One region of the Paenibacillus sp. FSL R10-2788 genome, then DNA from elsewhere that is predicted to be linked to it. Evidence: riboswitches for the same ligand, from Rfam matches in the RefSeq annotation. Region 1 holds a riboswitch; each other region holds the start of a gene.

Evidence for each region. A riboswitch is a leader RNA that binds a small molecule or an ion and turns the genes downstream of it on or off. The one in region 1 is predicted to bind cyclic di-GMP.
Region 2: linked by a shared signal. The riboswitch ahead of NSQ50_RS10195 (DUF6612 family protein) and the one ahead of NSQ50_RS03195 (transglutaminase-like domain-containing protein) in region 1 are both predicted to bind cyclic di-GMP.
Region 3: linked by a shared signal. The riboswitch ahead of NSQ50_RS04670 (glycosyl hydrolase) and the one ahead of NSQ50_RS03195 (transglutaminase-like domain-containing protein) in region 1 are both predicted to bind cyclic di-GMP.
Region 4: linked by a shared signal. The riboswitch ahead of NSQ50_RS20755 (thiamine pyrophosphate-binding protein) and the one ahead of NSQ50_RS03195 (transglutaminase-like domain-containing protein) in region 1 are both predicted to bind cyclic di-GMP.

What each region holds. Positions count from the first base shown of each region.
Region 1 is NZ_JBBOQA010000001.1:720,028-728,208, reverse strand. It holds rRNA gene NSQ50_RS03205 (23S ribosomal RNA) at 1-427, opposite strand, end outside; rRNA gene NSQ50_RS03200 (16S ribosomal RNA) at 691-2,248, opposite strand; gene NSQ50_RS03195 (transglutaminase-like domain-containing protein) at 2,616-3,425, opposite strand; cyclic di-GMP riboswitch class I at 3,439-3,519, opposite strand; cyclic di-GMP riboswitch class I at 3,594-3,676, opposite strand; gene NSQ50_RS03190 (class D sortase) at 3,790-4,455, opposite strand; gene NSQ50_RS03185 (GtrA family protein) at 4,558-4,965, opposite strand; gene NSQ50_RS03180 (glycosyltransferase family 2 protein) at 4,952-5,932, opposite strand; gene NSQ50_RS03175 (phospholipid carrier-dependent glycosyltransferase) at 6,030-7,808, opposite strand; gene NSQ50_RS03170 (glycosyltransferase 87 family protein) at 7,798-8,181, opposite strand, start outside.
Region 2 is NZ_JBBOQA010000001.1:2,346,025-2,354,205, reverse strand. It holds gene NSQ50_RS10210 (FprA family A-type flavoprotein) at 1-627, opposite strand, end outside; gene NSQ50_RS10205 (CapA family protein) at 898-1,914, shown strand; gene NSQ50_RS10200 (NADH-dependent flavin oxidoreductase) at 1,992-3,155, opposite strand; gene NSQ50_RS10195 (DUF6612 family protein) at 3,268-4,116, opposite strand; cyclic di-GMP riboswitch class I at 4,234-4,325, opposite strand; gene NSQ50_RS10190 (RNA polymerase sigma factor) at 4,529-5,047, shown strand; gene NSQ50_RS10185 (DUF4179 domain-containing protein) at 5,031-6,644, shown strand; gene NSQ50_RS10180 (Cof-type HAD-IIB family hydrolase) at 6,770-7,570, opposite strand; gene NSQ50_RS10175 (pseudouridine synthase) at 7,832-8,181, opposite strand, start outside.
Region 3 is NZ_JBBOQA010000001.1:1,085,105-1,093,285, reverse strand. It holds gene NSQ50_RS04680 (discoidin domain-containing protein) at 1-2,219, opposite strand, end outside; gene NSQ50_RS04675 (glycosyl hydrolase) at 2,271-3,791, opposite strand; gene NSQ50_RS04670 (glycosyl hydrolase) at 3,945-5,495, opposite strand; cyclic di-GMP riboswitch class I at 5,508-5,587, opposite strand; gene NSQ50_RS04665 (sugar phosphate nucleotidyltransferase) at 5,724-7,097, opposite strand; gene NSQ50_RS04660 (hypothetical protein) at 7,573-7,746, opposite strand; gene NSQ50_RS04655 (UDP-glucose dehydrogenase family protein) at 7,770-8,181, opposite strand, start outside.
Region 4 is NZ_JBBOQA010000001.1:4,654,114-4,662,294, forward strand. It holds gene NSQ50_RS20745 (helix-turn-helix transcriptional regulator) at 1-541, shown strand, start outside; gene NSQ50_RS20750 (methyl-accepting chemotaxis protein) at 663-1,913, shown strand; cyclic di-GMP riboswitch class I at 2,088-2,184, shown strand; gene NSQ50_RS20755 (thiamine pyrophosphate-binding protein) at 2,340-3,980, shown strand; gene NSQ50_RS20760 (carboxymuconolactone decarboxylase family protein) at 3,991-4,359, shown strand; gene NSQ50_RS20765 (hypothetical protein) at 4,472-4,915, shown strand; gene NSQ50_RS20770 (hypothetical protein) at 4,970-5,251, shown strand; gene NSQ50_RS20775 (3-oxoacyl-[acyl-carrier-protein] synthase III C-terminal domain-containing protein) at 5,251-5,952, shown strand; gene NSQ50_RS20780 (DNA-binding protein) at 6,029-6,238, opposite strand; gene glpK (glycerol kinase GlpK) at 6,259-7,752, opposite strand; gene NSQ50_RS20790 (ATP-binding protein) at 7,871-8,181, opposite strand, start outside.

The DNA.
Region 1 (8,181 bases):
CCGCACTACTCGGGATCCGTCTCGGAGAGAACACAGTTTAGGTTACAGGGCTTTTACCTCTATCGCGGGCCTTTCCAGACCTCTTCACCTACCATATTCCTTTGTAACTCCATGTGAGACGTCCCACAACCCCAAGAGGCAAGCCCCTTGGTTTAGGCTGTTCCGCGTTCGCTCGCCGCTACTGACGGAATCACTATTGTTTTCTCTTCCTCAGGGTACTTAGATGTTTCAGTTCCCCTGGTCTGCCTCTACATACCCTATGTATTCAGGTATGAGTAACTGCGAATTACCACAGCTGGGTTTCCCCATTCGGACACCCCCGGATCAAAGCTTGCTTACAGCTCCCCGAGGCAGTTTCGTTGTTCGCCACGTCCTTCGTCGGCTCCTGGCGCCTAGGCATCCTCCGTGTGCTCTTATTAGCTTAACCTTGATTTTTCCGCAGGAAAATATCATACGATGACATTCTCTTTTGGAATCATCTCACTAATAACATTTACTTGTTTGCACAAGTTGCTAAAAGATGTTCTAAAACGCAAATTCGTTTCGGTATCCAGTTTTCAAGGATCAAGTCTTACTTGAGAGCTTAAACTCTCAAAACTGAGCAACGAGTGAGTAACAGGCCTAAACCTGAGTTTTGGAAGCTGAGCTTCCGATTTGAATGTCCTCATTGCAGAGAACGATTCTCCATAGAAAGGAGGTGATCCAGCCGCACCTTCCGATACGGCTACCTTGTTACGACTTCACCCCAATCATCTACCCCACCTTCGGCGGCTGGCTCCCTTGCGGGTTACCCCACCGACTTCGGGTGTTGTAAACTCTCGTGGTGTGACGGGCGGTGTGTACAAGACCCGGGAACGTATTCACCGCGGCATGCTGATCCGCGATTACTAGCAATTCCGACTTCATGCAGGCGAGTTGCAGCCTGCAATCCGAACTGAGACCGGCTTTGATGGGATTGGCTCCACCTCGCGGCTTCGCTTCCCGTTGTACCGGCCATTGTAGTACGTGTGTAGCCCAGGTCATAAGGGGCATGATGATTTGACGTCATCCCCACCTTCCTCCGGTTTGTCACCGGCAGTCACTCTAGAGTGCCCAGCATTACCTGCTGGCAACTAAAGTTAAGGGTTGCGCTCGTTGCGGGACTTAACCCAACATCTCACGACACGAGCTGACGACAACCATGCACCACCTGTCTCCTCTGTCCCGAAGGCCGCTGCTATCTCTAGCAGATTCAGAGGGATGTCAAGACCTGGTAAGGTTCTTCGCGTTGCTTCGAATTAAACCACATACTCCACTGCTTGTGCGGGTCCCCGTCAATTCCTTTGAGTTTCAGTCTTGCGACCGTACTCCCCAGGCGGAGTGCTTACTGTGTTAACTTCGGCACCAAGGGTATCGAAACCCCTAACACCTAGCACTCATCGTTTACGGCGTGGACTACCAGGGTATCTAATCCTGTTTGCTCCCCACGCTTTCGCGCCTCAGCGTCAGTTACAGCCCAGAAAGTCGCCTTCGCCACTGGTGTTCCTCCACATATCTACGCATTTCACCGCTACACGTGGAATTCCACTTTCCTCTTCTGTACTCAAGCCACCCAGTTTCCAGTGCGACCTCAGGTTGAGCCCAAGGTTTAAACACCAGACTTAAATAGCCGCCTGCGCGCGCTTTACGCCCAATAATTCCGGACAACGCTTGCCCCCTACGTATTACCGCGGCTGCTGGCACGTAGTTAGCCGGGGCTTTCTTCTCAGGTACCGTCACTCCGGTAGCAGTTACTCTACCGGACGTTCTTCCCTGGCAACAGAGCTTTACGATCCGAAAACCTTCATCACTCACGCGGCGTTGCTCCGTCAGGCTTTCGCCCATTGCGGAAGATTCCCTACTGCTGCCTCCCGTAGGAGTCTGGGCCGTGTCTCAGTCCCAGTGTGGCCGTTCACCCTCTCAGGTCGGCTACGCATCGTCGCCTTGGTGGGCCGTTACCCCACCAACTAGCTAATGCGCCGCAGGCCCATCCCTCAGTGACAGATTGCTCCGTCTTTCATTCTTCTCTCAGGAGAAAAAAGAAATTATCCGGTATTAGCTACCGTTTCCGGTAGTTATCCCAGTCTGAAGGGCAGGTTGCCTACGTGTTACTCACCCGTCCGCCGCTAAGTTATTTTGAAAGCAAGCTTTCAAAATAACTCCGCTCGACTTGCATGTATTAGGCACGCCGCCAGCGTTCGTCCTGAGCCAGGATCAAACTCTCCAATTAGTATTGAAAAGAGCGATATGCTCATTTTGAAACATCTGACGAGAAAATTAATTCTCTAATTTTGGATATCACTTACGTGATTTCCTACTCACTCGTTGTTCAGTTTTCAAAGATCAAGTTCTCGTTGACGCCGTTTAATGTCTCAGCAGCAACTCTTATAATATATCATGTTGTTTTCAGAAATGCAAGCTTTATTTTTCGAAGCTTTTTATCAGCCTCGTTTGTATCGCCTGTACGCTGTCTAACAACGCTTACCTATAATACCCCAACTATTAATAGAAAAGCAACCCCTAATATAAAAATAAACAACTAGCTTAATAATTAAGCTAGTTGTTTATTTAATAGAGTTATGTTTATAGCAACGAATTTAATAGTATTTTGCCGCAGTATATTTGCTTGAGGCTTTAATTAAATCGGTTTTCTTATCACTCTTTGCAAGTCCTGCATCCACTGTAGTATCAATGGTAACCCACTTCCCATTAAGCAACACTTCGTTCCAGGCATGATATTGCGTAACGTAGCTTGTATTCCCCATTACCAACTTAGCAGGAACATCTACACTCCGCAGCATTGCGGCAAAAAGAGAAGCGTAATCATAGCAAATCCCTTTTTTAGTAGTCAATGTCTTATCGATGCTTGGAATATAATCAGTAGTTACACTATTAGCAAGAGAGTAATCATATTGTACATTCGCAACTACATAGTTATAGATCGCTTTAACTTTCTCTTCGTCTGTTGTTTTGCCTTGTACTAATTGTTTAGCTTTGACAATCGCTTTATCAGAAGAACTCCATTTCACATTCTGTACGGAGCCCAAATATACGGAATTCGAGTCACTCATGGTTACGTCTACTACTTCGGAATATAACGCTTTATATTTATTGCCGGTTGTATTCTCCAGAACAGAAACCTTATAAGTCCCATTTCCTTGTTGCAAAGGGAAGTCCTCAGCTTGTCCAGAAGCATACAAGTTATATGTATAGCTGCTGTTATCTTTGGTGATCATGAGTTTGATTCTTTTATCTTTCGGAATATCATAGTTAATACCAATAACACCTTGAGCCACTTTGGATGTAATCAGCCAGCTGGCATCTGCACTTGCAGCTTGAGCTGTACTTATCGGAACTGAAGTCATTAGGACGAATAACGCCACCAGCATAAAATAAACCTTTTTCACGGATAAAACTCCTTTCGGTAGCTGGCTGCCATCCTTTCGGGAAGGCCCTTTAGCTTTGCGTCCCTACCTTTCGATAGGTTTGCCGTTATCGTATAAGCTCTATCTGTTCTAGCTTTACTAGATATAATTGATAGAATCCATTTGAAACAAACAAAAAAAGCCTCTTCATTCGGTAGCTGGCTGCCATCCTTTCGGGAAAAGGCCCTTTAGCTTTGCGTCCCTACCTTTCGGAAGGTTTGCCGTTATCGTGTTTAGCTTTCATAGTATAATACTATCATATTTATAGTTGTGAACAAGACCTAATTTACTAGATTACCCATTATTTTATAAATATCTCCCGGTATTTGTGTTTTCTTGTCATTCACTATTCTCCTTTTGTTAATTTGGCATGAACAATCAGCCGATGCGTTGGATTCACTAGCGGATCACATGTAATCAGAGTAAGAATCTTATCCTTGTCATTCCCGTCAAGAACGGAGACATCACTCGGATCTACAACAGAAATATCGTATACCTCATAGTTAAACACCTGATCACTAGTCTTTACCGTGATAACATCCCCCACAACAACCTCATTCAATCTGTTAAACAAACGCCCCGTAGTTCTAGCCCGATGCGCCGCGATTGCAGCATTTCCGATCTCTCCAAGGGGTGCCGTTTCTTTCATATGGGCTGCAGCATGTTTCATATTAGCTTTTGTAGCCCCTTCTAATACAGGCAGCTTCAAATCAATCTTACCGATTTCAATTAGTGCGATTACTTTGCCACCGACCTCAATCTCCGGTTCAGGCTTTTCTGTCTCTTGGGGTTGGGGCTGTGCCTGAGCATCCAGAACCGATTCCTCTGCTAACAGCTGAGTAACTTCAGCATACCTGCTCTTCAAATCTGGCTGGGGAGTACTATCGGCAGTGCTTAGTTCAGCCGTTTCTAATAACTTCTCCTGCTGCCTGTCGTTGTACCATTCGTTAGCTGTCGGATATAACATGATAAGTATCCCAGCCAGTATGAGTAGATAGGAGAATTTACGCAATGTTATTCACCTCCGTATATTGTTTCTATGGTTATATACAAATCAAGCAGAAACAGCTACTTGCCTTTAAGCATAGCAACTCCTTCTGCCTGAAATTAATGTTTAAAATACCCATTTACGACTTCCAAAGAAATTGATGATCACCGTGATAAATGTAACCAGCACCTTTGAGATCAAGACTTGAATACCTAGTCTGTCTGTCAACAGATGCATTAGCAGCAGTGATATTCCGAGCACTACCAGATTCAGCACGATAAACTTGACCAGCTGCACGCGGTCGAAGCCTTCTTTATTCCCCCGGTTGCGATCACGAAAGGTTACTTTTTTATTCAAAATAAAGCTATTCGCCGTACCTGCACTATAGGAGATCACCTGCGCCAATGCGTATACCATCCCTAGTGAATTCAACAATGTGAAAATCACAAAATCAATAAGCGTATTGAGCAAACCTACGGCATTAAATTTAAGGAACTGTATGAATGCAGCACGCAAGTTCTTATCTGACATCATTGTGGTCCTTCCGGCGGTCCAGTTGTTCTTCGTTCTGGTAGCCTTTAGTCTCACTAACAATGTATAGCGGTCTATCTTTAGACTCGTCATAAATCCGTCCGATATACTCCCCAATCACACCTAACAGCATCAGAACGATACCGTTAAAGAGCAGATTGACGCCTACAATGGAAGCCCAGCCCGGAACCGTCCAGGAGGTGAAAAATATCTTTTGAAACAAGACGAAAAATAAATAGAGAAAGCTAGAGAATGAAAGGAAGAATCCAATATACGTAGCAATCTTAAGCGGCTTATGTGAAAAAGAGGTGATGCCATCTAACGCAAAACGAATCATTTTCTTCAGCGGATATTTGGTTTCTCCGGCAAAACGTTCTTCCCGTTCATATTCCACCATAGTCTGCTTGAAGCCAACCCAGCTCACCAAACCTCGGACATAGCGGTTCTTTTCTTTAAGTCCCCGCAGGACATCACATACCTTACGGTCAATAAGACGGAAATCGCCTGTATCCGTAGGAATATCCACACTTGTCATACTGCTGAGCAGGCGGTAAAAAAGCTTCGCGGTGACCTTTTTGAACATCGTTTCTCCGTGGCGCTTCAGGCGTTTCGCATATACAACGTCGTAGCCCTCTTTCCACTTCTCGATCATTTGCAAAATGACCTCCGGAGGATCCTGAAGATCAGCGTCAATAACAACAACCGCTTGACCTTCGGCATAGTCCATGCCAGCTGTAATCGCTACCTGATGTCCGAAATTACGCGAGAAGTCAATCAGCTTGACATGCTCGTCTCGTTCACAGATCTCCCGAATCATCTGGGCGGAACGATCACGACTGCCGTCATTGACGAAGACCAGCTCATAAGTATCGCCGCACTCGTCCATTACTTTTTTCAAACGTTCATAAGTATGGCTAATTACTTGCTCCTCATTGAACATGGGTACAATCACACTATATCTGGCTTTCACCTTTATTCCTCCTACAAGCTTTTTGGAGCGTTACATCCATCTACACTTCATAATAACGCTGCATGCATAAACTTATTTTATAGATTTTTATTAAATCCTAGAAAACCCAAGTAGGGAACCAACGCAGCATATCTTTCACGTAATCTCCACTGACCTGCATCCCTGACAGTACCGGGTAGAAAGCGATAAAGAGCAGCAAAGCAACGGCTACATAGACATACTGTACGTAACGGGCCTCAGGGAATTTACTATCCAGCAACTTCATTATATATACAATACCAAGAATCATAAATGGTACCATAGCAAAATAATGGTAAATAAATGTTTCTCTTGGGACAAGCATCCACGGAACATATTGCGAGAAGAAGGCGATCCAGATCATGTAGAGGTTCTTATCTTTACGTTTCAGCGTAATCCACAGCGTTGCCAGCATCGCAAAAATACCCGTCCACCAGATAAGAGGATTCCCCATAGTCACTATACTGCTGACCTGACCTTCCGGCAAACCTTCACCGCCGCTAAAGAACCAGACCGGTCTCTTCATAAACGGCCATTGCCACCATGAGGAAGCAAAGGGATGTGTAGCTACAAGCTGACTGTGATAGTTGTACATATTCTTTTGGGAATCAATCAACCCTTTAATAGTGAAGCCCTCTGCTGATGCAGATAACCCTGGCACAAAAGATAAGCTATAAATAATTACTGGAATAATTACAAAGAACCCGATACAACTAGCCAACGTAATAATAGTCTTTTTCCAAAAAGAATCTACCGCTTCACGACAGGTGCCCAGCAATTCCTTGTCTTTAATCTTCCCCTCGGCCAGCAGGCGTCCGGAGGCTTGGTATTCTCTGTAGCGTTCAAAAAGGGAGATAGCCAGCATAATGGCCAGCCCTGCTCCTCCATAGAGCACAATCCATTTCGAAGCTACGCCGATTCCGAAGAATAAGCCAGACCAGAATAACGGAATTAATGTTTTTCTTAAAGGCTGCTTGTAGAAATTCATTGTGTAATACCGCTGCATAAAATAGAACATCAACATAATGAAGAATACTCCGTATACGTCAATCGTGGAGATTCTTGTCTGTGTGAAATGCATGAAATCCAGTGCAAACAATCCTGCCGCGAGGGCCGCGTATTTGCTTTTCTTAAACAAACGCAGCGCCATTACATATATGAGAGGTAACATGGCAACTCCGAACAAGGTTCCGATAATACGCCAGCCGAATGGATTGACCCCGAACAGCTCCATCCCTATGGCAATTAACAACTTACCAAGCGGTGGATGCGTATTCTCGTAAGGCACAATCCCGTGTGTATATTCATAAGCTGTTCGCGCATGATAGATCTCGTCAAAATAAGTGCTATTCATAAAGTTAGAATATTCCGGAATGAGCGACTGCTCGTCAAAAAGATTGGCCGCTGCTCCTCTTTTAGGAACTGCGTTAGCATCCGGTGTCACACCAGCAATAGGAAGGGGTATTCTTTCTCCCCCCTGCTCATAAAAGGCCATTTCGTTCAAAGTGAACCCTGGAGAGGTAACTGTAAACTTCACATATCTCGCAGTAACGTTCAGGGGTTGGCTTTTCCAGATGAAGACATTCCCGACATCCTCACTGACATCCATCGGACTGCTCCAGACCTCAGGATTGTCGCTGAATTCCAGCTTGAACTTACCCGTGCCCACGCCACCAAAGATATTGACCCGTTCCAATGGTTTACTCTGTCCCAAATCTACATAGAAGCTTTCACCACTGGCAGCAGGCTCCCATAAAGTCTCTGGAGATTTAGTAGAGCCAAGATTATATAAAGCAAGCGCTGCGTAAACGGCCGTAATAGCTATTAGGCATATCCAATCTATACGCTTAAACTTCATCGTTAGATCGCCCTCCCTTCTGATGCGGTTTAATTTGCCCGACAACTCTCAAATCTTCTTCATATTGTTCTTCCAGTGTAATTGGTGCTGGAAGAGGTTTTATACCCTTGCGGACATACACATCGTAACCGATATTCAGCATATAAAGCAGTAATGCTAGATTAGCTATAGCAGTCACTAATACGATTCCGTCTGCACCCGGGCTAACATCTGCATTCAGGTGGGATAAGGTGTACGCCACATTGATGTATTGCGTTAAGCTGAATCCGAGAAATAGCGATAAAAAGCGGCGGTCCCGACTTTCTATATAAGTAAACAAACAAAGAATAAGAGCAGGGAACATATAACGTTCATGCATTTTGGTGCCAAGCAC
Region 2 (8,181 bases), 1.6 Mb from region 1:
TAACAGGGTTCTTACATATCTTCTGTGAGGATGAATAATTGCTGCGTAATAGCCCTCGAAATCTTCCGTAATATCAAACCCGGCTTCATCGCTGAATAGATTCTCCACCGCAACATGCGTGCTGAAAATATCACAAGGAAATAAGATTTGATCTTCGATACAATAGGTGATCATCGTTTCTGCGGTATGGAGATACGGTGTTTCTTTAAACAGCAGCGTTTTCCCGCCAATATCCAGCTTATCTCCGTCTTTAACCACCAGGAAGTTCCGGCTATGAAGCTTGTACATTTCCTGCAATTCGGGAACAGCAATCTCGGTGCATACGATCGTGGCATTTGCAGCCTTGGCAGCGAGAGCGGCCAGTCCACCAGAGTGATCAGGCTCTGTATGATTAATTACAATGTAATGAATATCTAGAAGATCAATCATTTCACCCAGGCACTCGGCATATTCACGTCCGAATTCCATATCTACGGTATCAATGACAGTTGGCTTACCTGTTTTTAATAAATAAGAATTATAGGTAGTTCCTTTTGCCAGAATCAGGCGGTGAAATGGAACCTGGCGGTTATCGATTTTGCCTATCCAGTAAGTATCCTCGGCGATTTTTTTGAATTGTGTACTCATTTCTATAACCTCCAATGTTTGATTGATAATGTTTATCAACAACCTTATTTTATTATGGTTGCCAAACAAAAAAGAGGATTTGAATCAAATTATAAAAGTTTGAAAAAAAATGAATACCTTAAATTTAGACGATCTAAATAAAGTGATTATGCGTTGAGTCACATTTTAAATAAAAAGCCATACAAATGTTTGCACTTCGCCTTAAAGAAAGAATAACCCCTAACAACTTTATGCCATATCCTAATGAAAATAATAAAAAGGTGGATATCCATGACTGAAATACAAATAGCTGCTGTGGGAGATCTAATGGTCAAACGTTATATTATTTCGGATGCTAAACAGCCTGACGGAACCTATTCGTTCAGCCCCCTGTTTGCAAAAGTAGCTCCTTATCTAAAACAGGCTGATTTGACAATTGGCAATCTCGAAACTACCTTTGCTGGAAGTGGCCCCGAATGCCGGAAAAGCCCACGTTCAGGCGGTCCGATATTCAAATGTCCAGACGAACTGGCCCCTGCACTTAAGCAAGCCGGATTCGACGTATTAGTAACGGCCAACAATCATTGCATGGATTATGGTGCCCCGGGTCTGGTTCGGACGTTACGAGTTCTAGACCGTAATGGAATCGACCACACGGGAACAGCTAAATCATTAGAAGAATCCAAGAGAACTCTTATTAAAAACGTCAAAGGAATTACGATCGGCATCCTCTCCTACACAGCAGGAACCAACCGAATTCCTGTACCAGTGAGTAAGCCATGGCTGGTTAACCGGATATCTACGCCCAAAATCATTCGGGAGATTCGAGATTTAAAAAAGAAAGTCGATCTAGTCTTGCTTTATCTGCATTTCGGAAGCGAATACCGTTACACTCCAAACAAGAGGCAAAAAGAGCTGGTCAATCTCTTCTTTAAAAATGGCGCCGACATCATACTGGGGTCTCACCCACATGTTCTACAACCGTTAGCGCTTCGTGGAAAAAAACAATTCGTTATTTACTCATTGGGGAATTTTGTTTCGACTAAACTAATGAATATTCCTTATACACAAAGCGGTATCATTCTTACGCTTAAAATAAAGAAGGATGAAAAAGGACACACGAGTATAACTAACGTAGGTTACATTCCGACTTGTGTAGATCGAAGAATAAAAAGCGGCAGGAAAATTACAGAGATCATCCCCATCCGCGACGCATTAAAGAGAAGCGACACCGACATAAAAACAGAACGGCGAAATCTCATGAATCGAATGTTGAAACATACGACAACAATCTTAAAGAGGGAATAGAGTCGTTACAGAAAAATAACGTTCCGCGGAATTACCGCGGAACGTTATAGATATAGCGCTCAAAACTGTGTTTGGGTTTAGCGTAAACGATCAGGCATCATTAATTTAAGGAATTCTAGAATACCATTCTCTACTACGAGTTCTTCTCTATCTTGATCAGCAAGTACTCTTCTGATGATATCTTCTTTACCCTCCAGCACTTTACTTGTCCAATGAGGATCAATGATAAGAGAACGTCCTACTGCTACTAATTCAGCATTTGTCAACGTGTCCTCTGCGTCCTGTTTGGTACGGATATCTCCGACCCCAATTAAAGGTACACGGCCATTGATTTTCTCATGTACATATTGCAGGATTGATTTTTCTTTAAAATCTTCTGATGCAGATACTTTCTTAAAATCCCCTAATGAAATATGCAGATAATCTAGCTTTTTATCAGCTAATTTATCAATAAGATAAAAGGTATCGGTGATTTTAATTCCAGGCTCTTCATATTCTTCTGGAGAAAAACGATAGCCGACAATAAAATCCTTAACCTTTGAATTGTCAACGACAGCAATAACTGCATCCACTAATTGGTTAATGAAATTAAATCTTTTCTCTAAGCTTCCGCCCCATTGATCATCACGACGGTTGGAGTGTGGAGAGAAGAACTGTTGGACTAAATATGTGTTTGCTCCATGAATTTCTACCCCGTCAAATCCAGCTTGAATAGCACGTTGAGTCGCTTTTTTAAAATCCTCAATTACACCGAAAATTTCATCTTCTGTTAATGCTCTTGGAATTTCTGCATTCGGACGTTCGGCAGCAATGGCGCTGGAGGAAACTGGTTGTACGCCACGTAGTATTTTTGAATCTGTCATTCTTCCTGCATGGAATAGTTGTAAAATAGCTTTTGTTCCATTTCGTTTAATAGTAGATGCTAATCGGCTAAGGCTAGGAATAAATTGATCGGAGGAAACACTAAGTTCACCTTCCCATCCTTTTCCACCCTCTTGTACATTTGCTGCCGCAGTGATGACCGCACCTACTTCGCCCGTTCTTAGTGAATAGTATTTCAATTCATCTTGTGTTACTACACCGTCATAAAAGCTCATTCGCGTGGTCATTGGAGCCATAACCACTCGGTTTTTTAATGTCAGTCCTCTGCGAAAAGTTAATGTTGTGTCTAGTGCTATCATCTTTTTCCCAACTTTCATTAAATTATATTTAAACAAAATATTATATACATGCGCATACATATAAATTACAGCAATGATTTATTCTTGTCAACTAATAAACAACTACTGTTGAATACAGCAAAAAGCACTGTTCAGCGGAACAGCGCTTTTTGCTCGATATGAATCGTCCTTATTATTCTAGTTCGGCCGGTTTTACAATGGCTGTACCTTTATTATTCTTGGAGTATTTAGCTTCAATTTTCGTGGTGTATGTATCTTTTGCTCCATCACTTACCAGCACATAACTCAGATCGACTGTCAGCTTTTCCGTTTGCCAGGTCTTAGTATTGACGAATAATTTCCACGTTACGCTTTTGGGTTGAACTGTCTCACCATCCCAGAGGTTCTCCTGGTCATAGAGTTTGATTATCCCCTTAGCTGCTGTCGGATCGGTTACCGTGAATTGTAAGACCGTTTGTGCGCCAGCCGTGCTGACTTTCATGGATTTTTTATAACTTTTGACCGAATCAAGCATGGAAACAGGATCGTATTGGCCTTTAGAGTAAAAGGCATCCCATTCCGTTTTCTCCAGTCCAAGCCAATACTGTGCATCAGGATCGATCGGCTCCCCGTCATCGTCGTAACCTTCATCTTCAGATTCATCGATCAGTTCACTTCCGTCTACAAGATAGTAAAACTCCTTGTCATTGGCATATAGACTGTACGATGTTTCTAAAAGACTACTAGCGACAGTGCCTGCTGCGGCAAAATTCGGCAGACGGTTGATATCCAGCTTCAGAGTGTTGGTGTTGCTGATACGCACCCCGCCGCTTTGAATATCCTGTTTTTTGGTCACATCCAGATGGAAATTCTTTATTGCTTTGGAGGCTGCCGTTACTTTGCTGATCATCTGATCCGCGGTTACTACTGTTGAGGTAGCTGCAGACACTACTCCTGGATTAGACATCCATCCGATCGTTCCGGACAGCAATAAAGCACCTACTGCCAAACTAGTACCTATTGTTTTGAAAAAACTGTTCATGTACTTCCCCTTTCGGCCCCTTGCGATAATGTAACGCCGTATAGGTCGAAATAATAAAAGAGCTCAAAATAGACTACATATTCTTAGAGCTATCCTTTATGCTTCATAAGACATCCCTATGGCGGCCTGGCGATCATTTCCTTCTGTCGAAAGGCTTTAGACCCATGGCTTTGTGTCATCATCTTTCGATGATTTTACCTTTAACGCGGACATTCAATTAGTTTTAATAGATTAGGGACGCATGTCCCACCGCTAATTTTATCATGGTTATAATTACCTGTAAACGACTTATCTTCCATTCGAATTCGCTATGATACTCAGAAGAAATACTACAATCAAAATGAAAAATGAACGATTACATACGCTTATAAGTCTTATTAATGAGAACAGCAGAGACAGGGGGTGCAGCAAAATGAGTGACCGGGAAATTTTCGAGCTCTATAAAGAACAAGTATATTATTTTTGTTACTACTTAATGAAAAATCAGGCAGATGCGGAGGATATTTCCCAAGAGGTATTTGTAAAAGTTATCTTAGCGGATAAGTCGAAGGTAAGAAACTTGAAAGCTTGGATTTTACGAATTGCTTCGAATGAGTGCAGCAGTGTGATCAAAAGGCGTAAGACGGGGTGGATGAAAGAAGTACGTAATTATTTACTATCCAGGTCTGAGGAATCAAACCCTGTAGAAAAACGTTTGGATCGACAGGAAACTAAAAAAGAATTACAAGGGTTATACAGTCAGCTTCCTGACAAAATCAGAATGGTAGTAGTCCTTCGTTTTATAAACGAATTGACTGTACCCGAGATTTCTAAAGTTATGAGCATACCCGAAGGAACTGTAAAATCCAGACTGAACAAGGGACTTAAAATACTAAATAGAATGGGTGGAACCCAACTAAAGGAGCTGAATAGTAATGAGTCTCTATATTGAAAAAGATAAACATATTCCCCGACCGGATTATGATTTGATGTGGACTGCCATAGAACAAGAAGCTTATACACGTCAAAGAAATCTGCATGCCTCCCAGAATACTCCTAGGTCTAATAAAAAGCTTATTCCTATCAGTATTGTCTTCTCTTGCCTCTTACTTGTAACCATTCCTGTATTCGCTAGTATGACGATTAATTGGGATAAAATTGGTGGTCGAAGTGTGAGCAATGCATTAAATAACGGCATCGGTCAACAGTATAATCTTCAAACTTCCATTTCAGGAGTAACAATGAATTTGAACGGTGTTGTAACTGATGGAGAAAAAATGAAAATGCTGTTATCACTTGATACTAAATCTGATCTATCCAAATATACTGGATTTGCTACAGAGGAAAACATCATGACTAGTGAATCCGGTGCCAAGGCAAAGGTATACGGTTATTTAGAATACGATCCTGAAAGCCAGAAACTCATTGGAGTATATGAGACACCTGATACATTAAAGGATGATAAAAAGGACTACAGGTTTGAAGCACGGAATCTCATTTTTTACAGTGATCGGAATATTCCCTTACAATCTAATCATCAAGCAGGGGATACTATCAATACTGGAGTTAAGCAATATCCAAGCATTCAAATCGAATCCGTTCGACATGTTTCCAATCAAACCATTATCCGTTACAAAGTCGCTGCATCACCATCTGACTTAGGACGGGGTAACCCACATTTGGTAGTTAGTACTGGTGGTCAAGAGAATGAAGCAATTCCAACCATCATGCCTAACGAAGGATCGGATTTATTTATTGAACAGGTCTTTAATATAACTGAATCAGATTGGAAGGAAGCTAGTCTTCATTTTAGTTACATTGAAGAAGCGAAACGATTTTCAGGTACGTGGAAGTTCGATTTTAACGCAGATGGAAAAAAAGCAAGTGAGGCGATTTACACTAAGAAACTGTATAACAGTCCTGAATTTCAAGAAAAGACCGGTATGACCTTAGATCAGCTAGTGGTTACCCCTTTGGATATCCAAATTCTAATAGATGAAAATGATTCGCTTAAAAAAGGAATTGTCCACTATAATACCGCTCAGTTGGTTATAGGTGATCAAACAATCACTGGGGGTTGGAATTTGAAGGGAGATCATTCCGAAAGCTACCAGCATTTATTTCAATTCGAATCTCCGGAATGGTATAACGACTGGTCCGATGTTCCAATGAAACTTATATTAAAGGATGCTGTCATTGAGAAACGTGATACTACTAAGAATTGGATCACTATAAACAAACCTAAAGAAGAAAAGCAGTTCACTTCACTTGATGTCGATGGGTTAAAAATTGAATTCACTTACTATACTGAGGGGGGAAATTTGATTGTGGAATCAACATCCAAATCTTCTGGCTTCAAAAGCGTTAACCAAACTACGTTACGGATTAATGGCAAAGAAGTTGTGCCTGAAATTACACCTAAGGGCATGATATCTACAGGAACTAATATTGATAGCTACAAAGATATCCCTTTCGACGAAAAAATCGAACTGAACCCTGGTATCTATAAATATAGCGATCCTAGCCGGAACGAGGAAATTAAACTTTAATACAGGAAGTTAATCTAGGGGCGGATTATTTTTAATAGAATCAATTCTGTTTATGTATCTCTTTTATTTCCTTCACAACAAAAAAAGCATAGAACGGACTCAAGTCCGCTTTATGCTTTCCATTATTAAGATAAACAATATTTAACCAGCGCATCTCGCACACCATGCTCGTTGTTAGACCCCGTTACAGCATTCGCTGCCGCTTTGACCTCAACCGGAGAATTATCCATCGCAACGCCCATACCCGCGTATGTAAGCATAGAAATATCATTAAAATAATTACCGATCGAAAGAACTTCCTCTTGCGGAATTCCCAGCTTCACAGCCAGATTCTTTAAGGCGTTGCCCTTGGAGGCTTCCGGATGCATCAAATCAACGAAAAATTCACCACTGCGCAAAATATTGTACTCATGGGTCCAAGTACGCCATTCACGTTCAGCTTCGTCAAGGATTTCTGGTTGTGTAAATACAGTAAACTTAACAACCGGTTCACGGAAATCTTCCCATGCTGGCAGTGTAGCCGGCACGATACGGAAGTGTTCATACATATAATTGGCTTCTTTGGTCAGGTTTTCTACATTATCTACATACATATCAAAAGCCGTATTCACATCATAATGAATATCATGCTTTCTACAATAATCAATATAAGGGTCAAGACCACGAGCATCCATACCGTATTGATGCAGCACTTCCCGATCTTTCACACGAACCGTTGCAGCTCCGTTATGACCCAGCACATAACCAGACAACCCCATTTCCTCCATAAAAGGAATCGAGTTCTGCGGACTGCGGCCGGTACATAACACGATTTGCCCGCCAAGACGCGTAACCTCAGCAATGGCTTCTTTATTCTCAGTGCTCAAGTGGTGATCATCATTCAACAGTGTACCATCCACATCTAGTGCAATCAGTTTGTATCTCATACTCCCACCATCCTTGTCTTTCTTTTTCTATATATATTGAACCTGGCTATTTGAGTTAAGTTTCAGTCGCAACTGCGGTGAATATTTGGGCTTCCAGCCGCTGTTGTTTCCAGATTTCTTGATTTATACCGTTTAATAGTGGTTGAAATCCGGAAACAAAGGCGGTCGCTATCGCTCTTACAGTTCCAAATTTCCCCTCCGTCACTCCATTCCCTTATCCCAAGTTTCCAAATTCAATTTATATACCATTTTTTCTATATATTATTGTTCTGGTGCTTCTGTACTTAAGAGTGCCAGTTCCTCTAGCGTAAGTTCCCGGCTAGCTCCCAGTGGCAGACTTTCGTCCAGCCTCAATTCTCCCATAGATACTCGTTTCAGAAAAGTGACTTTTTTGCCGACAGCTTGGAACATTCGCTTCACCTGGTGAAACTTTCCTTCTGTGATGATCAGCGAAATATGTGAGATTACTTTACTGCCACGTTCTCTTCCCAATATAGTTAGCTGTGCAGGTAAAGTAACATATCCATCTTCCAGCTCGACACCTGCCGCAAAAGCCGCTACATCGTCTGCATCTACGTCTCCCTCAACTGTAGCTTCATAAGTCTTAGGGA
Region 3 (8,181 bases), 370 kb from region 1:
AAATTATGATCCGTGTATTCTGTAAGCTTCACATCGGTGGCTACCACCTTCATTCCCCCCCCGCTACCTTCAGCACGAAGCAGCTCGTAGCTTGCTCCCGGTGCCTCCAACCAATTTAATTTTACAGCTAAACCTTTTGTTGCTGCGGCTTTGAATCCTTTAGGGGCAGACGGCTTTACTTCAGAGGAAGGCTGCAAAATATACTGCACAGCCTCTCCTGGAGCAAGTGTCTCCGTAAAAGTTAACGTGGGAGTAGCCTTTTTACCTGTTACATAACTTCTTGCTTTTTCATACGTATCCCCGTTTCCAAAACGTTCCCCTTCATACACCCCGTTTTTCGGCATAGTCACATTTACACTCACAGTTTGTGGAGTAGACTCAAAGTTAACGAAATTAACCAGCACCTTATTTGAGGTCGCTCCGCTTCCCGCAAGAGGCTTCAATGTAGAAGTATCCACGGCCCGAACATATACCAGCTTGTCGGCTAACACATCTTTGTTGGCAACTTGATAAGTTAATGGAGCTCCATGCGTAGCATAGGCAAGACTGAGCCTTCTCATGATGCTGACACGTGAATCCTCATTTTCTTTTGTATAATAAATCTCTGTGGTCGCCGGATCATGCTCTTCTAAATTAAACCCGTATTTGAATAAACTGAAATCCTTAAAAAAAGCAGCATGCTGCACAAACATATCCGCATAACCAATATGCGCACGCATGATCCGGTCGAATACAGCCGCTGTCCGCTCCGTTGCCCCGTATTGATAGGCATCCACATGACTGTCCGAAGTACCAAATTCAGTGGTCAGCATTTTTTTGCCGAGTCCATTGTCTGCGCCAGTGAAGGTCTTCAAATTCTCAGTAAAGCTTCCTCCATTACTAAAAATATAAGAGTCCCCGTAGGAATGTCCATTGGTCAAATCCGTAACCTTCTCCAGCTCCATACGTTGCTCTGGATCACGTTCCCAGCCATCCGGATCTCCACATTCCTTCCCAGTTCCCTTCTGATTACCGCAGGAATCCTCACTGTAACTCGGCCAATACGCCCAGCCCGGAGCAACAGTTTGTAAATGGGGCGCGATTTGCTTGCCCTTTTTATTTAGCCAGTCCGCAATCGCCAAGTTAACTGCCTTAGAACGATTGAATAATCCTGGCTCATTATCTACCTCATAATATTGAAAATAGGGGCTATATTGCTCAAAATAATCCGTCAGCTTTTTCTCTGCATCAGCGGGCAACGATCCGTCTGCCTTAAGCTTAATATCACCAGTATGCAAATACAGAGCAACCGCCTGCATGTTGTAATCCTGCAACACCTTGTAATATTCCATCATATCCGAGCAGGACCGCCCAACATCGCTGGCACAGCTGGTTCGCATCACATTGCCGCTATAAGCCATACCTAGCCATTTGATAACATAAGGCAAGTGCGTAACTGCACCTTCATCGAAATAAAATTGCTTATTATTCACTACTGTTCCGGTCAATGTGTAGCTGCCATGGATAGGCTCAGAAATTGGAGCGTTAAGAGACTCTAAACGGAGATTATCCCAAGTCCACCAGGAATATTCGTCTTCTTTGTCACTGCAATATAAACAGCGAACCGTTTGCAGCTTCAATTCGTTCGTTCCTATCTTCAATTGCTCCTTGGGAATATATAATTCATAGGTCTTTTGAAAGCTATATTCACTTTCTGTGCCAGCAACGCCTGCAATTTGAATGATCCCCGACAATTGATGATTGGAGAACACACTCATTTGCGGCACGGATTTAAACGCATCCAGAATACCTACGCTAAATAAGACCCCATTCTCCGGGATCTTATTTAGCTGATATGTGATCGTTAATTCCGGCTGGGTCTTTCCATTCAAGCCTGCAGGCAAGCTCTGCAGAGCCGATGATTTGAGCACCGAAGAAGTAACATTAAAGTCCTTCTTGCTGCCAGAAGTGCCACTCGCAGCGAATTCAGCTGCTGAGCCATCATGTTGTCCCAGATTCCAGATCACAGTACCATCCGGTATTTCTGCTGCAGCATCAGTTCCTGCAGATAGTCTCGGTATATTGGCACCTACCTTATAATCGTTTGTCCTATTCGTTCCGAAGACAGAGACAGACAACAGAAACAAGACGGTTAATGCGGCGAATTTTAGTAATAACAGTAATGGTTTGTTTGCAGATATCTTATTTTTTCTATTAGATATTCTCCTCGTTATTCCCATCCATAGGTCCTCTCTTTCTTCCGGAATGTCTTACCCTATCATTTCATTAGATTAAGGAAGGAACAATGCCCCTTGTGGAATTACCTGCTGCTTCTGGCTGGAACTCTCCCATAGCAAACGAAGATTGGCATCTCCTTCATTCTCATAATATTCAATTTGGATATCATAAAGCGTTCCAGCTCTGAGCGGGATACTTCCTTTATGAAGGGTTGCACTTTGATTTTTCCAATTGTCGATGATCAGCTTTCCGTCAATCCAGACACGGACTCCATCATCAGAGGATGCTGAAATTGTATATTTTTCACTGAATTTGGGTTTGAGCTTCCCTTTCCAGCGTACAGAAAAGTGATCTTCATTTATCCCTGAGGCAGGTGACGCACCATGCCAATTAAAATCAATCTTACGGTCATCGCGGATAAGTACCGCTTCTCCCTCTAAATCAGTATTGTTATAGTATTCTCCAGTTAAACCCGTTAGGGTTACCGGAGTTACGGGTGCTATCGAAGGACCTCCTGTTGTGAGAACATAGTCCTCTCTCGATACTATAAACGAGTCTTTCATAAAGCTTTTAATTGACTGTAGCGTATTATTTTCTGTCAGTAATTTTCCCCAGGTCATCATATAGACCCATTTATTTTGTTTCTCAGTTAATACATCCGGGTTCGGCAGCTGTCCGCTCTCACCGATTCCGATAGGTTTACCCTCGGCCAATGCGAGCAGATCCTCATAGTAGGACTGCTTATAATCGTTATTGTAGATATCCGCAGCCAGAACATCGAGTTTATCCCCACCGGGATAATATGCAGCATAAGGATCTGACCATTCATTCGGCGCATTCGGATTCCATACCCACAGTAGATTATTTAGCTTGTGTGTGTTTACAAAACGATCATAGACAATACTCCAAAGCTCTGAAAAATTGTCCTTTTTCCCCCACCAAAACCAACCGCCATTCATTTCATGGTAAGGTCGCCATAAGACTGGAACTCCGGCATCACGCAATTGTCCCAAATATCCAGCAACCTCGTCTAGATCTGAGATTAGCCTCTTATACTGAGCTGTCCCAGGTGTAACATAAGCATTAAATTTCTCTTGACTGAGACTTCTGTTTACATTGGACCATTCTGGAGATGTTCCCGGCAAACTCTGATGGAATGTCATGGCTACAATGCCACCCTCGTGATGCCATTCAATTGCACTGTCTATCACTGCTTGCCGCTGTTCTGCGATCGTCCCTTCGGATTGATTATTAATCGCCCCTAATTCATAACCATGTAGAACGGCATTTTGTCCCGAAGTATTCTTCAGCTTATGAACCAGTTCATCTGGGCTTTCTAGATAATCATGCTGGCCGGACAAAATCCCTTTGCCACGTAGATTCACCAAATTACTCAGCAGTTGCTTAGCCTCTTCAGAAGCCGATGGATTACTGGGTATAACCGGAGGTAAAGAGGAAGAAACACTCATAGCCTTCGGAAGACTCTTAACCTCTCCCCAAGGCAGCAAGGAAAAAATAATAAACACCGGTAACATAGTAAACAACAATCTGTTTTTCTTATAATATTTACGCAAATAAATCCTCCTTTCGGTAGCTGTACTGCCTCTACAGGTGCTAAATAAACATACCTGTTATCGGACAATCGTCTTCTGACCTAATGAGGACTATAGCTTAGTAGCTCTGCAATAACGCAGAGCCACTAAGGATCGACCTTTAATTTTCATCAATCAGGAGACATCCGGAAGAAAAAGTGCACTTGCTGGAACTGTCTCTTTAGCTTGACTAGCACTTTCCCACATCAAGCGGACTCTCGCATCGCCTTCATTCTCGTAATACTCCACCTTGATATCGTATAGCCGGCCAGCCTTCAGCGTTATAGTGCCCTTACGCTCAGTACCACTTTGCTTAGTCCAACTATCAATCACGGATTCCCCATTCACCCAGACACGGATGCCATCATCTGAGGTAGTGTAAAATGTATATTGCTCATCATATAATGGCTTAATTTTACCGCTCCAACGTATGGAGAAACGATCAATCCCGAGGGCGGCATCCGGCGATCCTTGCCGCCAATTGAAATCGATTATTGCATCAGTTCTGTTAAGAGTTGCCGCTCCCGACAACAACATGTTGTTGTAATACTCTCCTGCAAGCCCCTTCGCGAGAGGAATTGCTGCCTCCCCCTCTTCTTCGGAAGGTGCCGGCGCTGGTGCGGCGCTAGGTGTCGGTGCCAGACCAGTATTTAATTTATCTCTGGTCAGGGTGTAGTTGCTATTCATAAATGTTTTGATTGTGTCTGCACTGTTATTTTCGTAAAGCATTTTTCCCCAGCTCATCATATACGTCCATTTACTTTGCGATTGCTGAAGCTTCTCCAGATTAGGCATTTCACCATTCTCCCCGATCGCAATCGGTTTGCCTGCGGCTAGACTCAACAAGCTGTCATAGTATTTTTGCTGGTAATCATTTTCGTATATATCTGCTGCCAGAATATCTACTTTATCAGCACCTGGATAAGTTAGCGCATAAGGATCTGACCAAACATTGGGAGCATTCGGACTCCATACCCATAACAGATTATTTAATTTATGAACGTTAACAAAACGGTCATACATTATATTCCATAGTTTAGAAAAGTTATTTTTCTTCCCCCACCAGAACCAGTTCCCGTTCATTTCATGATAGGGTCTCCAAAGCACCGGAACATTGGCATCACGCAAGCTTTTTAAAGAGACTGCCACCTTATCAAGCTCAGCGATCAGATTATTATATTGCTTAGTACCCGGTGTAACGTAACTATCGAACTCACTCTGGCTAAGTGTTTTTTTCACATTATCCCAGTCATAAGAGGTGCCCGGCAGGTTAGCATGAAAAGTCATAGCTACGATCCCGCCCGCTTTATTCCAGTTGATGGCGCTGTTCACCACATTTTGACGTTGCCAAGCCATCGTTGCTTCGGACTGACCACTGATCGCACCCATTTCATAACCGTGAAGAGCCGCATATTGTCCGCTGGTTCCCTTCAGCATATTGTTAATTTCATCTGGACTTTCTAAATAGTCATGTTGACCAGCAATAATGCCTTTTCCTGAGATCGAGTAAAAATAGTTAAGCAGCTTTACGGCTTCAGGTGAGGCACCTGGGGTAACTGGCGTTCCAGAATTTGAAGCAGCTATGACAATAGACGGCGAAATTCCAACAGCAAGCGGAAGTGCAGTCAGAAACAGGACGAGTGACAGAAATGCACCAAACAATCGATACGTACGGTAAGCTTTCAAAATAATCTCCCTTTCGGTAGCCAGGCTGCCACTCTTTCGAAGGCCCTATAGCTTTGCGTCCCTACCTTTCGATAGGTTTGCCTTTTCAATTTAAGAGAAATAATCTCTCTTACCGTAAGTATCGACGACAATTAATGATATATTTAGTGTTTTTATGACTTTTTTTGATAATTGAGTCAATTTACCTGTTTCAAGAAATTTTGAATTGGTTAAATAGATAGGTTAGACCTATGAAATGAATTGTTGTAGTTCTATATCATTCCAGTCTAAAGTAATACGTATGTTATCTTCTTCTACTAATTCAGACCCCGTCTGTACCTCTATAAACTCAACATCCGTCAAAGCAAGGATCGCGTGCTTCGTTCCTTCCGGTATACGTACCACGTCCCCAGCCTTCACATTATGTTTTTTCTCATTCAGCACAATACTTGCTTCGCCGCTGACGATTGTCCAAATTTCACTACGCTTGCGATGTAATTGATAGCTGATATTATTCCCCTCGGATATAAAAATCCGTTTGGTCAGCACTTCATTGCCTTCATCATATTTCACATAATCAATAACTTTGTAATGGCCCCAGCGGCGTTCCTCGTACATCGGTCTTTGTTCAAAGGTCTTCAGCACTTCTTTAATCCGTGGGCTCTCAGCTTTATGGGTAACTAGAATTCCATCCGGGCTAGCCGCAATGATCAGATCCTTCGCACCAATTACCGTAATCGGAATGTCCAGCTCATTAATCAAGCAAGTCCCCTCAGAATCCGCCGTCACAAAACCTTTTCCTACATGCTTGCTGCTCATTTCCTCTGTCAGCGTATTCCACGTTCCAAGATCCTTCCAGAATCCATCATACGGCTGCACCACAATATGTTCTTCTTTCTCCACCACTTCATAATCAAAGCTGATGGAAGACAATAGCTTATACTGCTTCTGCAATTCTTCATATCCTAAAGGCAACCCTTTACGCTGCAAAATATCTAACAAGTACCCTAAACGGAAGGCAAACACTCCGCAATTCCACAATGCATTTTGCTCGATGAGCTGTTCTGCTTGTATGCGGTCTGGTTTCTCTTGAAAGTGACTCACCTTCATAAAACCATTCCCCCCCGCCTCTTCAGCGGTAGGAATAATATATCCGTATTTCTCTGAGGCATGTTCAGGAACAACACCCATTAGTGCCAGATTTGCTCCACTTTCCAGCATGGTCCCCTCAAGCATAGCTATGGTATCGAAAAAGGATGCTTCTACATAAGGGTCAACAGGCAATATTGCTACCGTCTCCGCTGGAGAAACACCTGCCACTGAATAAAGATAGGTAGCTGTTAAGGCGATAGCCGGAAAAGTATCCCGACGCTCCGGTTCAACGATAATCGGCACATGACTTCCCAGTTGGCTTTGTATCATTTCTACTTGGCCGCGGCCGGTGGCCAGATAAGATGATTCTGCCATCCCTGCTTCCTCCAGCTGTCTCCAGACACGTTGTACCATGGATTCTGGTTCACCTTGAGGGCTTTCAAGTACCTTTAGAAATTGCTTTGAACGTGAGTCGTTAGACAACGGCCATAACCGTTTACCTGAACCGCCTGATAGAAGTACCATTTTCATAGAATGAACCTCCTTGAATGGAATGTATTAAAAGCTATGTCTTTGTTAGGTAGAATCCACTCCAAGGGATTTTGGACTTCCGATCGCTGTTATCCTCAGATTTCCTGATTGGACCGCTTCTCGCGGTAGAAATCCGAGGATAGCATATGCTTTCGAAGCTAGCTTTCCTACGGAAATCTTTCGGGCGAACACTCCGTTTCTACAGTTCCAAATTCCCTTTCCGTTCTTAACCTAACCAACTACTTTTTAACAATGATCCATGCGCACCGGGCTGTACCAGCCGGAAGCGAGCACGTTTTTCTAAAGATTTGCTTCTGCTCCGGGGGAGGCAGCTGCAACTGCAAGAACAACTGCAACTACAAGAGCAAGACTAGTTGCCACCACAGAAACAGAGACAATGACAACTACAAATGCTACTGCTACTGCGGTATATAATCAGAGTACCTAACTTTATAAATTGCTTAGAAACTTAAGATTAAGGGAATGGAGTGGCGGAAGAGAATTTTGGAACTGGAGGAGCGATAGCATCCGCCTTTGTCTGCGGATTTCTACCGCTATCAGCGGTTAAAATCAGGAAATCTGCAGACAACAGCGGCTGGAAGTCCAAACATTCTCTGGAGTCACGGCTCATCCCTAATAGAAAAATCACAAGTTCAATCAATATAACTTAGATTAAACCGCTCCAGCCACACTAGCAGAATAACCGCTCAATCCGCCCATCTGCGGGCGGCCGACAGAATGATAAACGAGGCCGGTACCCTCAATTTGCTCCTTGGAATACACATTGCGTCCATCGATCAATACCCCATTACGCATGCTTTTCGCCAGCTGATGCAGATCAATCTCCTTGAGCAGGCTCCAATCGGTCAAGAGGCAGACGGCATCGCTGCCCTCAGCCGCTTCCTCTGGCAGATGGCACCAGCGAAGCTGCGGATGATCGTATTGCTGCCTGAAATTTGTAGCTGCGATTGGATCATATAGTTTGACTGTTGCCCCCTCAGCCACCAGTGCCTCAACAATCTCTCTGGCTGGAGCTTCGCGGACATCATCAGTATTAGGCTTAAAGGCAAGCCCCCATATCCCA
Region 4 (8,181 bases), 3.9 Mb from region 1:
GTTCCTATCTGTCTTGCAGGAAGCTGTTTGGGAAGACCGTAAAGTGAAGATCACTTACCCACGGAATGACGAGATGAAGGAGCGTTTCATTGAACCTCTCGGGTTAGTCGCAAAACGTGGAGTTTGGTATGTAGTGGCACGAACCGAGGGTGAAATGCGGACTTTTCGCGTGTCGAGATTAATACAAGCTGACGCAACTTATGAATCATTTGTCAGACCTGAGGCTTTTGATTTAAAAAGCTACTGGGAACAATCGACTTTAGCTTTTAAAGCAGCACTGCCAAAATATGTAGTGAACTTAAAGGTGAATGAGTCTATTCTTAAAGAATTACAACGTGAAAGATATGTAACTATAACTTTAGTAGAACCCTCTGCTAATACTGGGTGGATGAACGTGGAGGCCGAGTTTAATGCTATAGAATCTGCCTGTCGTATCGTACTCTCTTTCTCTCCTTCAGTTATTGTTTTAGCTCCTATCGAACTAGTAGGGATGGTAAAGTCTGCTATTAAAACAATTTCCACAATATATGAGGAATTTTGACATGAATTCTAAATATCTACTACTTAAAGAAGATTTATGACACTTCTCTATAGACCAATGACCTATAAATCCCCTATAATAACACCATTACATAAAATTTAATAAGGGGGACATTTTACCAATGAGCTGGATGCACAAACTTCCGTTAAAACAAAGAATTGTTGCCGGATGTTACCTCGTTGCCGCACTGTTTGCTATTCCTGTCTTAGTTACGTTAATGATTCTAGGTCAATTTCTCGTAGGAATTATACTAGTAGTTGTTCTTGCAGGTCTGACTTTACCTGTTGCTCGCTTCGTGGAGAGAACGCTTACATCATCTTTTGATGATATTGCTAATGTATCTCACAGTATTTCGAAGGGCGATTTCACTAGCAGAGCGGACGAAAATGGCTCAATGGGTGACGTAAGCCGCTCCTTTAACACAATGATTGATAAGCTCAAGAAGATTCTGACCGATGCATCGCAGATCACCCGTCAAGTTATGGATGCAAGCCGCGGAATCGAAGATAAGAACCAGAACCTGAAGATTGTCATGGCACAAGTAGCCTCTTCTTCTACTGAGCTCGCTCTTGGTGCAAATGAAATATCTACGGATATCGCTGATATGACAGAATCCATTAAAGACATTGAGACCAAAGTATCCAATTATACGAACTCCACCAAAGAAATGAACAGACGTTCAATACATACCTTAGAACTTGTTGAGCAAGGGCGCCAATCCGTAGATACACAGGCTGAAGGCATGCGCAAAAACATAGAGGCTACACAAAAAGTGGCTGATACTATTGAAGCTCTCTCACAAAATGCCCGCGGGATTACGATGATCACCAAGACCATCACAGAGATCGCTGAGCAGACCAACCTGCTGTCACTGAATGCCTCCATCGAAGCTGCTCGTGCCGGAGAGCATGGTCGGGGTTTTGCCGTTGTAGCTCAAGAGGTTCGCAAGCTTGCTGAAGAATCTACGGCATCCACAAAAGAAGTATTCGGCTTGGTCCGCAGCATTGAGTCAGATATTAAACAAGCCATCGATAATATTGCCATCAATGAAGAGGTTGTGCAGGTTCAGAATGAAATGATCACTCAATCTGCCCATATTTTCGCACAAATTGTACAAAGCGTGCAGTACATTACCGAGCAAATCTCTTCATTCTCTGCGGAGAGTGATCTTATGCTAGAAAGTGCCTTGAAAATTTCCAGTGCAATTGAGAATATCTCAGCAATCACCGAAGAAACTGCTGCTGGCACGGAAGAGGTATCGGCGGCTATGAATGAACAGATTAATGCCCTGCAGTCTGTTGCAGAAGAAACGGAAAAAATGACCCAGGCCGTATTTAATCTGCAAAAAACCATTCATATCTTTAAATTCTAGTTCAAAACTATCAACTGCCACCTAAGCTGAGTCTTAGGTGGCAGTTTTTTTCGCGAGGCAAAACTTCATCTCTTGGACAAGACTTTCGTCAAATTTCGAGTTTTTTTAGCGGATTATGTTGACAAAAATTAATGAGGAATATATTGTAAAGGAAAATTATTCTTATCAACTATAAATTAATATTGGCAAAATCCTCGAAAGAGGATGACGCAAAACCATGGATCTACAGCCTCATTTTTTCGTTTGAGGCCATGATTGCCAGGTTGCAGAGGAACCAGGACGGCTGAACTATTGTTCAGTCTTAGCGGTGCCTTATGCCACCAACCTGTGCTTACTATAGAGCACAGGTTTTTACTTTTTGAGTATATTGATCTATCGTATCTATTCGGTAGATTAATAACTAATATATATCAAAAAACTTGTGAGGTGTTTCTTTTGAAGACAGTCGCAGATTACATGGCGGAAGCACTACGTAACCTTGGAGTCACCCATTCTTTTGGGATCATTGGCAAATCCATTTGTCCAATAGTTCTAAAGATGGTGGATTACGGTATTGAATTTATTCCCGGCAGACATGAAGCAAGCTCCGGATTCGAAGCAGCAGGGTATGCGCTGAAAACGGGTAACCTAGGCGTAGCATTTGGTACTTCGGGTCCTGGGGGAACTAACCTGCTTACAGCAGCAGCACATGCGAAAGCTAACAACCTACCTGTCCTATTTATTACCGGCCACCAATCCATTACAGAGCTTGGAATTCCTCAATGTCAGGACTCCACCTCTTTTCTGGCTGATTTAGCTGATATGTTCAAACCTGCCACCTTGTTCAGTAAATTGGTTGAACGTGGGGATCACTTTGGTACTATTTTTAATCATGCGATTTCTGTGGCCCTGACCAAACGGGGTCCTGTTCATCTTTGTATTCCTTTTGATGTACAAACTGAAGTATTGGAAGAATGCAATATAGTAATCCCAGAAAGAGAATCTCTAATTAGTCAAGCTAATATCGATAGAGTCATCGATGCTATTCAAGCTGCTAAGAATCCTTTGATTATTGCGGGTAAAGGAATTAACCGCTCCGGAGCACATAAAGAGCTTGTTCAACTCGCAGAAACTTTTAATATTCCTGTAGTAACATCTCCAGGTGGAAAAGGGGCTATAGTCTGGGATCACCCACTCTATCATGGTCCTATTGGCGTTGGCGGTTCGACCCACGGGGACGATTTATTGAATAAAAGCGATTTATTTATAGTGCTTGGATCACGTTTAAGTGATATGACCATCTGTAATCTTAAACGGGAGAATCATCCAGCAACTTTAATTCAATTTGATATTGATCCAACCTTTGTCGGAAAAATACTATTGTCCAAAACGATACCGGTCACTGGGGACCTGCGCGATAATTTGGTGCACTGCCTAAATCATATTGACCCAAACACAATCACCAAACGTGAGGCTTTGGCCGATGCGGATTATTCAGAAGAGCTTCCAACCCTCAAGAATCTTTCCCTTGCTTCGGTAATGAGCACTTTAAGTGATTTGATCCCTTATAATAATTCAATTTTCGTTGATGATGGAAGTCATGGATTCCACGCTGCAAAATGGTACAAGGTTAAGAAACCGGGCAGCTTTGTTTTTGATGCGTATTTTGCTTGCATGGGTAATTCGATCGGCATGGCTATTGGTGCAAAAGTTGCTGCTCCTGAAGAAACTATCCTCTGCATTACAGGTGATGGTTGTTTCATGATGCTCGGCGCTGAGATTAACACCGCTGTCTGCAAAGATATCCCTGTCATCTTTATCGTGGTCAATAATAAGCAACTAGATATGGCTCTTAAGGGTATGGAGAAAACCACAGGTCGTATCGATGGAACTCTATATGAAGTACCAATGGACGCCGTAAAATTCGCTGAATCTCTAGGTGCTAAAGGCTACAAATGTGAGAATGCGGATGAATTCACAGCTGCAATTAAAGATGCGGTAGCTCTAAACCATGTTGCCGTTATTGAACTACTAACAGACCGTGATGAAGTCCCTCCGACTGCACACCGTACTTTGAACCTAAACTAGGAGGCTAACCATGAAGGAAAATATCAACAGTGGTCTCAACCACTTCACGAATCTATCAGGAGACTATGGCGCAAAAGCACTAGCTCCAATTAAAGACCACTTCCCTGACTTGGCTGAATTTATTATGGGGAATGCCTATGGCGATATTTTTCAACGTAATACTATAGCCCCTGACTGGAAGGAAATCGCAGTCATTTCATCTTTAATTTCAATGGGTCAATTCGAACAGTTGGGCGTTCATTATGTCATGGCCCTTCGTGTTGGAGTTACCGTAGAACAGCTTAAAGGTATTCTATTACACTTAGTACCCGTTATAGGGGCACCTAGAATCATTACAGCTTTTAATATCCTGCTTGCAACCATAGAAGAAATCCAATAACCCAACAGTTCGACAACAATATACAAAATTCGACTTTATTATTGCATACACTTGAAAAATATGCCTATAATAGAGTCGGAATATCCCATTACTTGCTGTATAGTGTCGAATTTTGACTTTTATAAAACAGCTAAATGGATATACATGGCTGGATATTGCAGTCGAACTGTTTTGGACAAATTCAATCTATGGGAGAGATTTAGGCATGGGAAGTTTCGTTTTGAAGACAGACACTACAAACAAGGTTATTAACATTGAGTTAGATGGAACATTTTCTGAAGAAGATGGTCTAAAATCTATTCAAGCTTATCAACAAACTATCAATCCAATTACTCCAGCTGACTATGAACTAAAAATCGACTGCAGAAAGCTAAATGTAACTGCACCAGATGTTGTACCTCTTTTAGAAAGCTGCTTTGTAATGTTTAAGAATGATGGATTTGTAAAAGTAAATCTAACGCTTGAAAATAACCCGATCCTCAAAATGCAGCTTTCCCGTCTTGGCCGTAAAGCTGGACTCGATAACATCGAGATCATTTCTGCGGTTACAGTCTAGATCTTTTAATCTTAATATGTAGGCCACATTTTACTGCTTTCCTGGAGGCGTATTATGACCGGAATTCGTATTAAAGGCATTGATATCTATCATCCCAGCAATATAGTTGGTAACGACTTTTTCATTAAGCATTTTGACGAAAAAGGCATTGATATTCGAGGTCTATTATCCGCATTAGGTCGTATTACACGGTATAGTATTAAGGATGCGGATGAGAATTCCCTTACGATGGCTTTTGAGGCTGCCAGGAATGTTCTGGAGTCACAGGTGCCGATATCGACCTTATTGCCTATGCAAGTCAAACTCCTGAGTATATCTTTCCTACCAACTCATTAATGATTCACCGTTTGATCAAAGGCGCATCCCATACGATCTGCATTGACAGTAATGCTAATTGTGCGGGTATGACGGCTTCTGTGGAACAGGTTAGCCGTCAGATGCAAGCGAATCCTAGGATTAAACGAGCGTTGGTCATCGGCTCCGATTATGTAACCCCTCATGCCGATAAGAATGATCCAGTCTATTACGCTAACTTCGGTGATGCAGCGGCGGCAGTCATTCTTGAACAAGCTGAGGATGTGGTCGGTTTCATTGACTCTATCTACCAAACGGATCCTTGTGTTTGCGATAATTCCAAGTTCCCGTGCGCAGGCCTGGCTAAACTGGGTAAACAAGGTGTAGCGGCTGGAGAGTTTAATGTGAAGTTTATTCCTTTTGATAATTCCATTTGCATAGATGCTGCTTCTGAGTCTATTCGTACTCTACTGTCTAACAACAATATCGCGCCTGAAGCCATTAAAGCAGCCTGCTTCTCACAGTTTTCACTGCCTAATATCTTAGAGATGTGTGAGAAAGTCGGCATTGATCGCAATGTAGCGGTATACATAGGGGATGAATTCGGATATACCTCTACCAGCAGCCCATTTATTGCTCTACATAAAGCTGTAACTACTGGAAAGATCGAACGTGGTGATAAAGTCCTGTTCTGGACAGTGGGTGCCGGTTGGCAAAATGTAGCATTTGTTATTGAATATTAGGAGCTGTATAACAAAAAGCGGCAAGCTAGGGATTCACCTAAGCTTGCTGCTTTTTAATATAAATATGAACGCAACATCAGGACTTACTCGCAAAGGTGAGCCCCTTTTCCGCGAGAGCACTCCGTAATAGGACGATCGCCTTTGGCCCCAATCCATGTAGCTGCAGAAGCTCTGCTTCAGTAAGCTTGCTGAATTGTTGAAGCTGAACATATCCAGCCCCATGCAGGGCTCGAAGCGCCGGCTTAGATAGTCCGCCCGGCAGATCAGATTCGGTTCCGTTGACCATAGATATATACAGCTCCTTTATCACTGATATCCTTCATGCTTCTCCCAACCCATGGTACGCGCTACAGCGTCCTTCCAGGCGTTGTAACGACCTTCCCGCTCAGTTATACCCATCTCAGGCGAGAAGACCCTCTCAGCCTTGTTGAAGCTCTCTAGCTGGGCACGTGTCCAGACTCCGGACGTTAACCCGGCCAGAAGCGCCGCACCCAAAGCTGTTGTCTCCGCATAGGTTGTTCTAGTAACCTCACTGCCCAGGATATCAGACTGGAATTGCATCAGCAAATCGTTACGCACAGCTCCGCCATCCACACGAAGGCCGGTCAATGGCATGCCTGCGTCTTTTTCCATAGCTCCTATTACATCTCTAGATTGAAAGGCTAAGGACTCCAATGTAGCTCGCACCAGATGTCCTGAGGTAGTGCCTCTAGTAAGGCCAAATATGGCTCCACGGGCATACATATCCCAATAGGGTGCCCCCAGTCCGGTAAACGCAGGCACAACGATAACCCCTTCACTGTCCTCTACTTCCCGTGCTTTATCTTCTGAGCCTGCTGGCTCCTCTATAAGACCAAGACCCTCCTGCAGCCACTGAACAGCCGCTCCGGCCACGAACACACTGCCCTCTAGGGCATAATAGAGTTCATCTCCCATACCCCAAGCTACAGTGGTCAACAAGCCATGACTGGAGGCTACAGCTTCTGTGCCTGTGTTCATTAGAATAAAACAGCCTGTACCATAGGTGTTTTTGGCACTGCCGGGTTCTAGACAAGTATGTCCAAACAATGCGGCCTGTTGATCTCCAAGTACAGAGCGAATTGGAATGTCCGCCCCGAACCACTGTTTGTCTGCTACTCCAAATTCGCCGCCAGACATTCTTACTTCTGGCAGGATGGCACGCGGAATACGGAGCTCTTCCATTAGCTCTTCATCCCAGCACCGTTCATGAAGATTAAACAGCATCGTACGTGAGGCATTGGTAACATCCGTGACATGTACGGCTCCGCAAGTAAGTCTCCAAATTAACCAGCTGTCGATCGTCCCTGCTAGAAGTTCCCCACGATTCGCCCGTTCTCGGGCGCCATCCACATGATCCAGTATCCAGGAGATTTTGGTAGCTGAGAAATAAGCATCTACAACAAGGCCCGTCTTGCTCGCAATAACTTGCTCCAGCCCTTTACTTTTAAGTTCTTCACATTGCTCTGCAGTACGCCTGTCCTGCCACACAATCGCAGGGTATATCGGTTTGCCAGTTATTTTATCCCAGATTAAAGCTGTTTCTCTCTGATTGGTTATTCCGATGGCAGAGATCTCCTCAACTGCTATGCCACCCCGCGCAATCGCATCTCTTGCCGCTGCGAGCTGTGACGCCCAGATTTGCTCAGGGTCATGCTCTACCCAGCCTGGATGGGGGAAGGATTGTTTAACTTCATATTGACCTTGTGAGACCCATTTAGCCTCCGTATCGAACAATATGGCTCGTGAGCTGGTAGTACCTTGGTCTAAAGATAAAATCATTCTATGCCCTCCCAAGCAAAACCTACAAGATATGTTCCACGATGAACAAGATTAATGTGTTTGTTTCAACAAAAAGCACCTCTGCTGTCAGAGGCGCTATCACACATTGTGTTTGGAATTACTGTTTTTCGACAGGAAGTCTTAGCGTAAAGGTTGTACTTTCGCCTAGTTTGCTTGAAGCTGAGATGGTCCCGTGATGCGACTCTACAATATTTTTAACAATCGCAAGCCCAAGTCCCGTTCCACCTGATTCTCCCCGTACACGCGCCTTATCAGCTTTGTAGAAGCGGTCGAATATATACGGCAGATCCTCTGGTGGAATTCCAACCCCTTCATCCTGAATTTTAATCTCAAGATAACGACGGCCTTCTAATACACAAGTTCCTGTATGAACCGTGATTTTTTTGCCACCCTGTGTGTGGCGGAAAG